One region of the Rhizobium sp. RAF56 genome, then DNA from elsewhere that is predicted to be linked to it. Evidence: predicted binding sites of a transcription regulator. Region 1 holds the regulator's gene; the other holds the start of a gene.
The links. Region 1 encodes HrcA, which represses chaperone genes, less so after heat shock. Its sites were predicted from a motif close to GTTAGCACTCNCNNNNNGNGAGTGCTAAC; they were not measured.

Region 1 (5,958 bases):
CGATCTCGTCTTCCTGCTGCTCGCCCCCGAGGGCGCCGGCGCGGACCACCTCAAGGCGCTGTCCCGCATCGCCCGCGTGCTGCGCGACCAGGACCTGGTCGCCAAGCTTCGCGCGACGGACTCGTCCTCTGCGATTTACGCCTTCCTCCACGAGGAACAGGCGTCCAACGCTGCCTAAAACTCCCCGCTTCATTCCCTGAAATGAGACATCGCGCGCCCCGCGGACGCGCGATGTTGATTGGACTGAAAATCGGCGGAGCCGTCGACGCCTATATATTAGGCGTCGCGCTCGTCCAGTGCGCTCGCAGAGGCGGAATCGGACGTGTCCGTCTTCGGGCCGCCCTTGGCAACGCCGACCATTGCCGGCCGCAGCATGCGCTCACCGATCGTATAGCCGGCCTGGACGACCTGCACGACCGTGTTGTTCGGCACGTCAGGGTTCGGCACTTCGAACATTGCCTGGTGGAAATGCGGATCGAACTTCTGGCCGACTGGCTCCAGCATGCGCACGCCGTGACGCTCAAGCGCCGACTGCATGGAACGCTCCGTCAATTCCACGCCCTCGATCAGCGTTTTCAGACCGACGTCAGCGGTTGCGTGAGCCTCGGGCGTCACCGCTTCGAGCGCGCGGCGCAGATTGTCGGAGACCGCCAGCATGTCGCGGGCGAAACCGGCAACGGAATAGGACTTGGCGTCCTTCACGTCGCGCTCGGTGCGGCGGCGCAGATTGTCCATTTCGGCGGCAAGCCTCAGATACCGGTCACGCAGCTCGGTATTTTCGGCCTTTAGCAATTCGACCGGATCCGGCTCGGAAGGCGCTTGCGCCTGTGCCTCGCCGACTTGCGCGAAATCGTCGGCATTGTCCGGCGTTTCTGCGTCAGGTCCGTTCTTCGTTGTTTCGTCCGTCATAACGGTCTCCGCACTAGTTTCTCTTTGGATGTGCCCGATATCGAGGTTTGACCGGAAAAAATCAAGGCTTCGCGACCCCAATGCGACGATTCCCGTCGCGACGCCGCGTCAACCACCGCTGCGCGACAGCCGCGAAATCAGCTGCGCCGTATAATCGACCATCGGCACGATGCGCGCATAGTTCAACCGCGTCGGCCCGATGACACCGACGGCGCCGACGATCCGATCATCGCTGTCGCGATAGGGCGCCACGATGAGCGATGAACCGGAGAGCGAGAAAAGCTTGTTTTCCGATCCGATAAAGATCCGCACGCCCGAGCCGGTTTCCGCCAGGTTGAGGATCTCGATCAGGCTGTCCTTCTTTTCGAGATCGTCGAAAAGCAGCCGCAACCGGTCGAGGTCCTCAGCACCGCCAACGTCCTGCAGCAGATTGGCATGCCCGCGCACGATCAGCTGTGTCGGCTTGCCGTCGTCGCCACTGCCCGACCAGACGGCGATGCCGCGCTCGACCAGATCGCCAGACAACACATCCAACTCCCGACGGACCTCGCTTTTCAGGGTCTGCAGCTGCCGGCGAAGTTCCGGAAGCGTCTGGCCGCTCATATGGGCGTTGAGGAAGTTGGCCGCCTCCGTCAGCTGCGCCGAGGTGGTGCCGGCCGGTAGCTCGATGACGCGATTTTCCACCTGATCGTGCTCGCCGACGAGCACGGCCAGCGCTTTGGTCGGCTCCAGGCGAATGAACTCGACATGCTTCAGCACCGGGTCGCTTTTCGCCGTCAGCACCAGACCCGCCCCGCGCGACATGCCCGACAGCATGCGGCTTGCCTCGGTCATGACCGATTCCATCGGCTGGTTGCCGACGCCCACCTGCCGATCGATGCTGGCGCGCTCCTCGGCCGAGAGATCGCCGACCTGCATGAAGGCGTCGACGAAGAAGCGCAGGCCTATCTGGGTCGGCAGCCGGCCGGCGCTGATATGGGGGGAGTAGATGAGCCCCAGCTGCTCCAGATCGCTCATGACATTGCGCACGGAAGCAGGCGACAGCGATACCGGCAGCAACCGCGAAAGATTGCGCGACCCGAGCGGCTCGCCATATTCGAGATAGCTCTCGACTATACGGCGGAAGATTTCTTTCGACCGTTCGTCCAACGCAACAACTGCGTCGGTAGCCGTCGAAGTCGGGAACCCCATATCGCGCGCAAATCCATTTGTTGATCCTAATGGTAGATATAGCCACTACGCTTTCGATGGCAAAAGGGAAATTCGCCGAGGCAGGCTCCACGGGCCGAATTGCACCTGCTTTTCCTTTGCAAAAGCCGGGCGGCAATCGTAGAAGCGGTGAACCAAAATACTAGGAGAATGGAATGCGGCCTTCAGGCAGAAAAACCGATCAGATGCGCGCGGTCTCGTTCGAGCGCAATTTTTCCAAGCATGCGGAAGGTTCCTGTCTGGTCAAGTTCGGCGATACCCATGTACTTTGCACCGCAAGCCTCGAAGAAAAGACGCCGCCGTGGCTGCGCAACAGCGGCAAGGGCTGGGTCACCGCCGAGTACGGCATGCTGCCGCGCGCGACCGGCGAGCGCATGAAGCGCGAGGCTGCCGCCGGTAAGCAGGGCGGCCGCACGCAGGAAATCCAGCGCCTGATCGGCCGGTCGCTGCGCGCCGTCGTCGATCTGCAGGCGCTGGGCGAACGTCAGATCACCGTCGACTGCGACGTCATCCAGGCGGACGGCGGTACGCGCACTGCCGCGATTACCGGGGCGTGGATTGCACTCCACGACTGCCTGAAATGGATGGAAGGCCGCAGCATGCTGAAGGTCGAGCGGGTGCTGAAAGACCACGTCGCCGCGATCTCCTGCGGCGTCTTCGCAAGCCAGCCGGTGATCGATCTCGACTATATCGAAGATTCCTCGGCCGAAACCGACGCCAACTTCGTGATGACGGGTGCCGGCGGCATCGTCGAAATCCAGGGCACGGCGGAGGGCACCCCCTTCAGCGAAGAGGAATTCACGACGCTGATGCACCTTGCCAAAGGCGGTATCGCCGAACTCGTCGCGCTGCAGAAGCAGACGATCGGCTGAGGCGGGGTGTCGGCGGTAGCGCTCCCCTGCCCGCTTTCGTGGCCGAAGCGCGCACCTGCGCCTTCGGGCGCAGTCCGTGGGCTTGAGGGTTGGAACAGGAGCGACCGTCGATGACCGCTGCCAACAGTCCGATCGAAGGCGTCCTCGAGACCGCGCTTTACGCTGATGATCTCGACGCGGCGGAGACCTTTTATGAAGACGTGCTCGGCCTTGCCAAGATCAGTCGCGGCGCAAACCGGCACGTCTTTTTCCGCTGCGGGACGGGCGTGCTGTTGATCTTCAACGCGAATGAGACCAACAAGCCGCCGGGGCAAGGCGCGCTTCCCGTGCCGCCGCACGGCACGACCGGCAACGGCCATACCTGCTTCCGGCTTTCGGGAGAAAATTTCGATGCGATGCTGGCACGGCTTGCCGCCGCCGGCGTTGCCATCGAATCCGATTTCCGCTGGCCGAGTGGCGGCCGCTCCATCTACTTTCGCGATCCGGCCGGCAACAGCCTGGAATGCGCGGAAGCGGTGATTTGGGGCATCGAATAAGGACGAACCATGCGTAAGCTCGATACCAAGACAATCGTGGTTGCCAGCCATAACGCCGGCAAGATCCGCGAAATCCAGGATCTGATCGGTCCCTTCGGCTTTGCGGCAAAGTCGGCCGCCGACCTTAATTTCATCGAGCCGGACGAAACCGGCACGACGTTTGAGGAAAACGCCGCGATCAAGGCGCTGGCTTCGGCCAAGGCCTCGGGTCTGCCGGCGCTTTCGGACGATTCCGGCCTCATGATCGATGCCCTCGGCGGCGATCCGGGCGTCTATACCGCCAACTGGGCGGAGAAGCCCGACGGCACGCGCGACTTCGGCATGGCGATGGAAAAGGTCGAGGCGGCGCTTTCAAAGACCGGCGCCACCGAGCCGGCCCAGCGCGGCGCGCGTTTCATCAGCGTGCTGTGCCTTGCCTGGCCGGACGGGCACACCGAGCTTTTCCGTGGCGAAGTCGAAGGCACCGTGGTTTGGCCACCGCGCGGCAGCCAGGGCTTCGGCTACGATCCCGTTTTCCAGCCGCAGGGTTATGACGTGACCTTCGGCGAGATGAGCGCCGAACAGAAGCACGGCTGGAAGCCAGGCGAGCCGCAGGCGCTTTCCCACCGTGCCCGCGCGTTCAAGCTTTTTGTAGAAACCTGCCTGGAGGCGTAAGGTCGGCTCGTGGACACCTTGGATTCGCAAAGCCCCGCACTCAGAGGCGCCGACCTCTTGCCCGATACCGGCGATCCCGGTTTCGGCGTCTACGTGCATTGGCCGTTCTGCGCCGCCAAGTGCCCCTATTGCGATTTCAACAGCCATGTTCGCCATCAGCCGGTCGATCAGGAGCGGTTTACCGCAGCGTTTTTGAAAGAAATCGCTGCCATGCGGGCGCTGAGCGGGCCGAAGACGGTCACCAGCATCTTCCTCGGCGGCGGCACCCCCTCGCTGATGAAGCCTCAGACGGTCGAGGCCATCCTCAACGGCATCGCCGGGGCGTGGCATGTGCCTGCTGGCATCGAGATCACCATGGAGGCGAACCCGTCGAGCGTCGAGGCGGAACGCTTCCGCGGCTACCGCGCCGCCGGCGTCAATCGAGTGTCGCTCGGCGTGCAGGCGCTCAACGATCGCGACCTGAAATTCCTTGGCCGCCTGCACGACGTCGATGACGCGCTGAAGGCGATCCGTCTGGCGCGCGACATCTTCCCGCGCATGTCCTTCGACCTCATCTATGCCCGTCCGAAACAGACGGTCGAGGAATGGGAGCGCGAGTTGAAGGAAGCCATCTCCTACGCCGTCGACCACCTGTCGCTCTATCAGCTGACCATCGAGGAAGGCACGCCCTTTTTCGGCCTGCACAAGGCCGGCAAGCTTGTCGTGCCGGATGGCGAGCAATCCGCGGCACTCTACGAAGCGACGCAGGAGATCACCGCGCGCGAGGGCCTTCCGGCCTACGAGGTCTCGAACCACGCTCGTCCCGGCGCCGAAAGCCGTCACAACCTCACCTATTGGCGCTACGGCGACTATGCCGGCATCGGCCCTGGCGCGCACGGTCGCCTGTCGCAAGGCACCGAAAAACTTGCGACCGCAACCGAGCGCAAGCCGGAAAGCTGGCTGGAAATGGTGGAGCGCGACGGCCACGGCCTCCTCGAGAGCGAGCCGCTCGGCTACGAGGAGCAGTCCGACGAACTGTTGCTGATGGGCCTGAGGCTTAAGGAAGGCGTCGATCTCGCGCGTTGGCAGCAGCTGTCGGGCCGCGACCCCGATCCCAAACGCGAGCAGTTCCTGCTCGACCACGGCTTCATCGAACGTCTCGGCAACTCCCGCCTGCGCTGCACGCCGTCCGGCATGCTGATCCTCGATTCCGTGGTCGCCGATCTCGCCTGCTGACACCGGCGTTTGCCGATACTGTCAAAAACCCATGCGAAAGCAGCCGGACGCTCGAAATCGCCGGTTGCGCTGCATGTCGTTTCGTAGGGGGCGCCTGAAGTTGCCTCGTGAAACTAAGATATATGGCGCCTTCCGGCACCTCCTTCGGCGGTTTATGCCCGCAATTTGTCCCTCTCTGCGACCCTCGCGGCCTCCATCGGCAGTGAGAACCATGTGTGCCGCACAGCACGAAGCTGGTGCGCAGAGAGGCCGCATTTCGCTGTCGCGTAGCGGTCATCATGGGGGCACGGACAAGATAGCGTCGCCGGGGCGGCGCAAATCATGTAGGAACCAAAGGGAAAAGACCGCGACGGTATGAACCCATGGACTTCATGAAGCTACTGAAATCGCTGGAGGAGCTGCTCTATGAGCTGGTTTCCTGGCTGGTGTTTTATCCGATCACGATCTGGCGGACCCTGTCGCGGCCGCTCGAAATGATGCGTTATGCGGATGTGGAGCTCGCGGACCAGCCGGAGGATCAATATGACGATACGCTCAGTCCTCCGCTTTTCCTGCTGATCACG
Region 2 (5,958 bases), on a different contig from region 1:
TCGCGGCCGACAAGGTAGCCAACAACGCCTATCCCGTGGAGCGCTATCGTGACGAAACGAAGAGATTGCTCGGCGTCTTGGAAGAGCGCCTGGAAGGGCGTCAGTGGCTCATGGGTGATGACTATACGATCGCCGACATAGCGACGTTCCCCTGGGTGCGAGGCGTTGACGTCTTCTACGGCGGCCGGGACGTTCTGGGACTTGCGAACTTCCCGCGGGTGATGGATTGGGTTGCCCGCGCCGCGGCTAGACCCGCAAGCGAAAAGGGGCTGCATATCCCGGCGCGTGATTGAACCGCCCCGGCCTAACCGGCCTTGGGGATGCTCATTGCCGCAAACCTCCGTCGCAGAGCGCCGCTCTGCGCCGGCCCAATGGCGATCAGTGGCTGCCCGCTGAGCTTCCGGCATCCAGGGTGAAGCGCGGAAACAAAAAGACGCCGGTCATGCTGCCGGAATGTTTCGCTTCCGTGCCCATCGACTCGCCGATGCAGAAAAGCGGCTGGCGCTGTCCGTTCGGCCGTACCACGGTCGTCGAGAAACAGAACGACGACGATGTCGTCGCGGCCTGTTCGAACAGCTCGAGAATGCGGGCGCGATCATAGGTGTCGTAGCACCTGAGCAGGTTAAGCAGGCCGCATTCCGGAGAGGGAAGGCCATGCAGCATGGTGCTCAGATGGCCGAGCTTGATCACGCCGTTGGAAAGGTCGCCGACCCAGCCTTCGGATACGCAGAATCGTGATGCTGCGTCCTCGTCGCTGCTGACCGGCGGTGCTCCCAAGGCAAAAGGTATGGCGACATGCCCCTTGGCGATCTTAAACAAGATGTACCCCATTCGGCACGGTTGTGTCCCGCGCGCTTAAGTTCATTTTTGACTTCGACGTCGTGACGGGGGTGGATTGGCAGCGCCAGCGGAAAATCAATCGGTAGCTTCGGCTCGTGCCGAGTTACCTGACCTCGCGCCATTGCAACCATCGACCCCGGCCGCATGTTGCGACGGACCAAGGCGCAGGCGCTTCACGAAAACCTCGAAAGGCAAACCGCAACCGCGAGCGTATCGGTCTGACAGCAAGAGCCTGACGTTTGCCGACAGTCTCTCACCTATCGCTGAGCTAGGATTTATATGTTTTTCCATGGAAACGGCAATAGGAGATGCAGCCCGAAATAGAGAAATATTTTGTTGCACTAAAGTAGAGATGGCACTTAAGCGCCGCGAAAACTTTCAACGAAACCAAGGGGATGATTTCCAGCGCAAATCAGTATCCGTGAGACCTCGCGCTTCGACTTGCATTGCAGATTCCGAACAAAAAAACAGGGCGACCCGCGAGCCGCCCTGTTCTTAGTTTCAATGCCGGATTGATCAGACGTCCGGATAAGGCTGACGCCTTATCACATCATGTCCATTCCACCCATGCCGCCCATGCCGCCAGGCATGCCACCAGGGGCATCCTTCTTCGGCAGTTCGGCGATCATGGCTTCGGTGGTGATCAGCAGCGAAGCAACCGAAGCCGCATCCTGCAGAGCCGTACGAACGACCTTGACCGGGTCGACGATACCCATGGCGAACATGTCGCCGTATACGCCGGTCTGAGCGTTGTAGCCGAAGTTGTCCTCGTTCTTTTCGAGGATCTTGCCGACAACGATCGAAGCTTCGTCACCAGCGTTCTCGACGATCTGGCGGGCCGGAGACTGCAGAGCGCGGCGAACGATGTTGATGCCGGCGTCCTGGTCGTCGTTTTCACCCTTGACGGTGATCTTGGCGGAGGAGCGCAGCAGAGCCACGCCGCCGCCCGGTACGATGCCTTCCTGAACGGCAGCGCGCGTCGCGTTGAGGGCGTCGTCGATGCGGTCCTTCTTTTCCTTCACTTCGACTTCAGTCGAACCGCCGACGCGGATGACGGCAACGCCGCCAGCGAGCTTGGCAAGGCGTTCCTGCAGCTTCTCGCGGTCGTAGTCGGAGGTGGTTTCTTCGATCTGAGCCTTGATCTGGGCAACGCGGCCTTCGATGTCGGACTTGGCGCCTGCGCCGTCGACGATCGTGGTGTTTTCCTTCGAGATCGAAACCTTCTTGGAACGGCCGAGCATGTCGAGGGTGACCGACTCGAGCTTGATGCCGAGGTCTTCGGAGATGACAGTGCCGCCAGTCAGGATGGCGATGTCTTCGAGCATGGCCTTGCGGCGATCGCCGAAGCCCGGAGCCTTGACGGCAGCGATCTTGAGGCCGCCGCGCAGCTTGTTGACGACGAGGGTAGCGAGAGCTTCGCCTTCGACGTCTTCAGCGATGATGAGGAGCGGCTTGCCGGTCTGAACGACGGCTTCGAGAACCGGGAGCATCGCCTGCAGGTTCGAAAGCTTCTTCTCGTGGAGGAGAATGAAAGCGTCTTCGAGGTCGGCGATCATCTTTTCCGGGTTGGTTACGAAGTAGGGGCTGAGGTAGCCGCGGTCGAACTGCATGCCTTCGACGACTTCGAGTTCGGTTTCGGCGGTCTTGGCTTCTTCTACCGTGATGACGCCTTCGTTGCCGACCTTCTGCATGGCTTCAGCAATATCGAGACCGATCTGCTTTTCGCCGTTGGCGGAGATCGTGCCGACCTGGGCGACTTCTTCCGAAGTGTTGATCTTCTTGGCCTTGGCCTGGAGATCCTTGACGACTTCAGCAACGGCGAGATCGATGCCGCGCTTCAGGTCCATCGGGTTCATGCCGGCTGCAACAGCCTTGGCGCCTTCGCGAACGATGGCCTGGGCAAGAACGGTTGCGGTCGTGGTGCCGTCCCCGGCGATGTCGTTGGTCTTCGAAGCAACTTCGCGGACCATCTGGGCGCCCATGTTCTCGAACTTGTCTTCCAGTTCGATTTCCTTGGCGACGGAAACGCCGTCCTTGGTGATGCGCGGTGCGCCGAAGGACTTGTCGATGATGACGTTACGACCCTTCGGGCCGAGCGTTACCTTGACGGCGTCAGCGAGGATGTCGACGCCGCGCAGCATCTTTTCGCGGGCGGTGCGGCCGAATTTAATCTCTTTAGCTGCCATATTTGAAGCTCCTGAATTCGAATTGCGAGGGCGAAAGCCCGTCAGCTATGGAAAGCAGACCGGCTGATCAGCCGATGATGCCCATGATGTCGGCTTCCTTCATGATGAGAAGGTCTTCGCCGTTGATCTTGACTTCGGTGCCGGACCACTTGCCGAACAGAACGCGGTCGCCGACCTTGACGTCGAGAGCAACGATCTTGCCGGCTTCATCGCGCGCGCCAGAACCGACGGCGACGATTTCGCCTTCCTGCGGCTTTTCCTTGGCGGTGTCCGGAATGATAATGCCGCCCTTGGTCTTCTCTTCGGATTCAACGCGACGTACGACGACGCGGTCGTGAAGCGGGCGGAAATTGGTGCTTGCCATTGTCTAATCCCTCGATCAAATGACATTCACGGATCAGCGAGGATCCGTATGGGTCTGTGTTAGCACTCAGCTTTGGTGAGTGCTAGCGAGGGTGATGTAGAGACGGGTGGGGACCGAGTCAAGAATGACGGTCGCAAAAGTTTGTGCCGAGAGTATGAAGGCACGCCCGGATTTTTCCGTTTGAACGAGCTTCCCCCACCGAGCTTCAAGGAAGCGACCCGCGTCTTTGCGCGGATCGGCGTCCTGAGCTTCGGCGGTCCCGCCGGGCAGATCGCCTTGATGCACAAGCTGCTGGTCGACGAGCGGCGGTGGATTTCCGAGGAGCGGTTTCTTCACGCGCTGAGCTATTGCATGCTGTTGCCCGGGCCGGAAGCGCAGCAGCTCGCGACCTATATTGGCTGGCTGATGTATGGCGTGCGCGGCGGCCTGATCGCCGGCCTCCTTTTTATCCTGCCCGGATTGGCGGTCATTGTTTGCCTGTCGGCGGCCTATGCGCTGCTGAAGGATGCCAGTCTGTTCGCGACGCTCTTCTTCGGGGTGAAGGCCGGGATGCTCGCGATCGTCCTGCAGGCGTTGACACGGCTCGCAAGGCGGGCGTTGAAAACCCGTTTTCACCTCGCGCTTTCGGCAATGACCTTTTTGCTCGTCTTCGCGTTCAAGGCTCCGTTTCCGATCGTGGTGATCGCAGCGGCGCTCGCGGGCGCGGCGCCGGTGCTCTACAGCCGGCATGCCAGTGGCGCGCCATCGTACCGATTGCGCCTTTCCTGGCCGAAATTTCGCGCGCACCTCGATCGCCTTCATCTGCCCCCGCTGGTCAAGACCGTCCTCTTGTGGATCGCGGTCTGGCAGGCGCCCCTTCTCATTATCGACCAGATCGATGCGCGGACCGATATCATCGCGGAAGTGTTGAGCGGCGAGGCAAATGTCTTCGGCGCGATCTTCGCCTTCTTTTCGCGGATGGCGCTGGTCGGCTTCGGCGGTGCCTATGCGGTGCTGGCCTATGTCGCGCAGACGGCGGTGGATCACTACGCCTGGCTGAGGCCCGGCGAGATGTTGGACGGGCTGGCGCTGGCCGAGGCGACGCCGGGGCCGCTGGTGCTGGTGCTTTCTTTTGTCGGGTTCATGGCGGGTTTTCGCAATCCGCTGTCTTTTCCGCCGTTGGCGGCTGGAGCGCTGGGTGCTCTGCTGGCCGCCTGGGCGACGTTCGCACCGAGCTTTCTCTTCATTTTTGCCGGCGCCCCTTATGTCGAGCGCCTGCGCTCCAACCGCACTCTGTCGGCCGCACTGGCAGGCATCACCGCGGCGGTCGTCGGCGTCATGGCCAATCTGGCGCTCTGGTTCGGCCTGCATGTACTGTTTTCGAGTATCGACCAACTGGTGCTCTGGACACGCCGGGTCAGCGCCCCCGGCAGCGATGTCGCCCACGTGCCGATCTTGACCTTGCCTTGGCCAGTCTGGACGACGCTCGACCTTTCGGCAGTCCTCGTCTTCCTGCTCGCCTGCGTGCTGGTCTATCGCCGCGGCGCAGGCGTCGGTCTGGTCATCGCGGTTTCCGCCGCAACGGGTGGATTGTTGCGGCTTGCCGGTTGATTGCCGCAATAGAGGACCGCGAGCGCGTTGCACGGAGTGCGCCGCCCCTTCATGATGGCCGCGACTCATACCGATAGTGCGGACTGCTGATGCGCATCTTTCTCGTTCGACACGGAGAATCCGTGGGCAATATCGATGACCGGGCCTATCGGCAGTTCGGTGATCATAATGTACCCCTGACACAGTGGGGCTATCGGCAGGCCCTGGAGGCTGGACGGGCGATCGCTTCCCACCTGGACGGACTGCCAGGCCTGGGGAAACTGAGCATCTGGTACTCGCCCTTTCTAAGGACGCGGCAGAGCAAGGATGCGCTGCTCGAAGCGCTGCCGGCCGAGTTGGTAGGAGATGTTCGAGAGGACTACCTGCTACGGGAACAGGATTTCGGCCTCTTCACCGAGATCTATGATCGTGCCGAGCAAAAACGAAAATTCCCTGACGAATTCGAAAAATGGGCCAGACTGCGCAACAGCAGCGGCAAGTTCTATGCACGGCCTCCGGATGGTGAGAGCAGGGCGGACGTGGCGCAGCGGGTTCGTCTGTTTCTCCAGACGGTCATGCGCACCGACGAAAACAGCGAAAGCATGATCGTCGTCGGCCACGGCGTCACCAACAGGGCGTTCGAAATGGGGTTTCTGCACCATTCCGTCGAATGGTTCCAGCGCTCGGACAACCCAGGAAATGCGGATGTGACGCTGATCGAAGGGACGGCCTCGGCAGGCTTCGGATCAATCCTGCTCCATAAGGCCGCCGACCGCGCAAAAGGACAGGAGAGTGAATTGCGCGATGCTCATGGTTCCGAGCTGACCATCACGTCTAAAACCGGCCAATAGCAATCTCTGCGAAAATCGATCTCGGGGTGCGGAGAACCGGCCGGACCGCAAGGCGCCGAAGCGCGTAGCCAGTTGGCGGTCACCGTCGAATGGAGCAAAAAGCGTGGCCTCGCTCTTGTAATCCGGCTGCTGGTTTGCGATGTCACCG

Region 2: the regulator HrcA is predicted to act here: its motif matches at 3,449-3,477, upstream of groES (co-chaperone GroES).

What each region holds. Positions count from the first base shown of each region.
Region 1 covers NZ_JBFRDU010000013.1:39,310-45,267, reverse strand. The annotation lists gene ptsN (PTS IIA-like nitrogen regulatory protein PtsN) at 1-178, shown strand, start outside; gene grpE (nucleotide exchange factor GrpE) at 277-909, opposite strand; gene hrcA (heat-inducible transcriptional repressor HrcA) at 1,018-2,100, opposite strand; gene rph (ribonuclease PH) at 2,274-2,990, shown strand; gene AB4048_RS13010 (VOC family protein) at 3,101-3,526, shown strand; gene rdgB (RdgB/HAM1 family non-canonical purine NTP pyrophosphatase) at 3,536-4,180, shown strand; gene hemW (radical SAM family heme chaperone HemW) at 4,199-5,395, shown strand; gene AB4048_RS12995 (permease) at 5,758-5,958, shown strand, end outside.
Region 2 covers NZ_JBFRDU010000007.1:146,616-152,573, reverse strand. The annotation lists gene AB4048_RS08135 (glutathione binding-like protein) at 1-293, shown strand, start outside; gene AB4048_RS08130 (hypothetical protein) at 379-819, opposite strand; gene groL (chaperonin GroEL) at 1,386-3,026, opposite strand; gene groES (co-chaperone GroES) at 3,094-3,390, opposite strand; gene chrA (chromate efflux transporter) at 3,571-4,980, shown strand; gene AB4048_RS08110 (histidine phosphatase family protein) at 5,070-5,810, shown strand.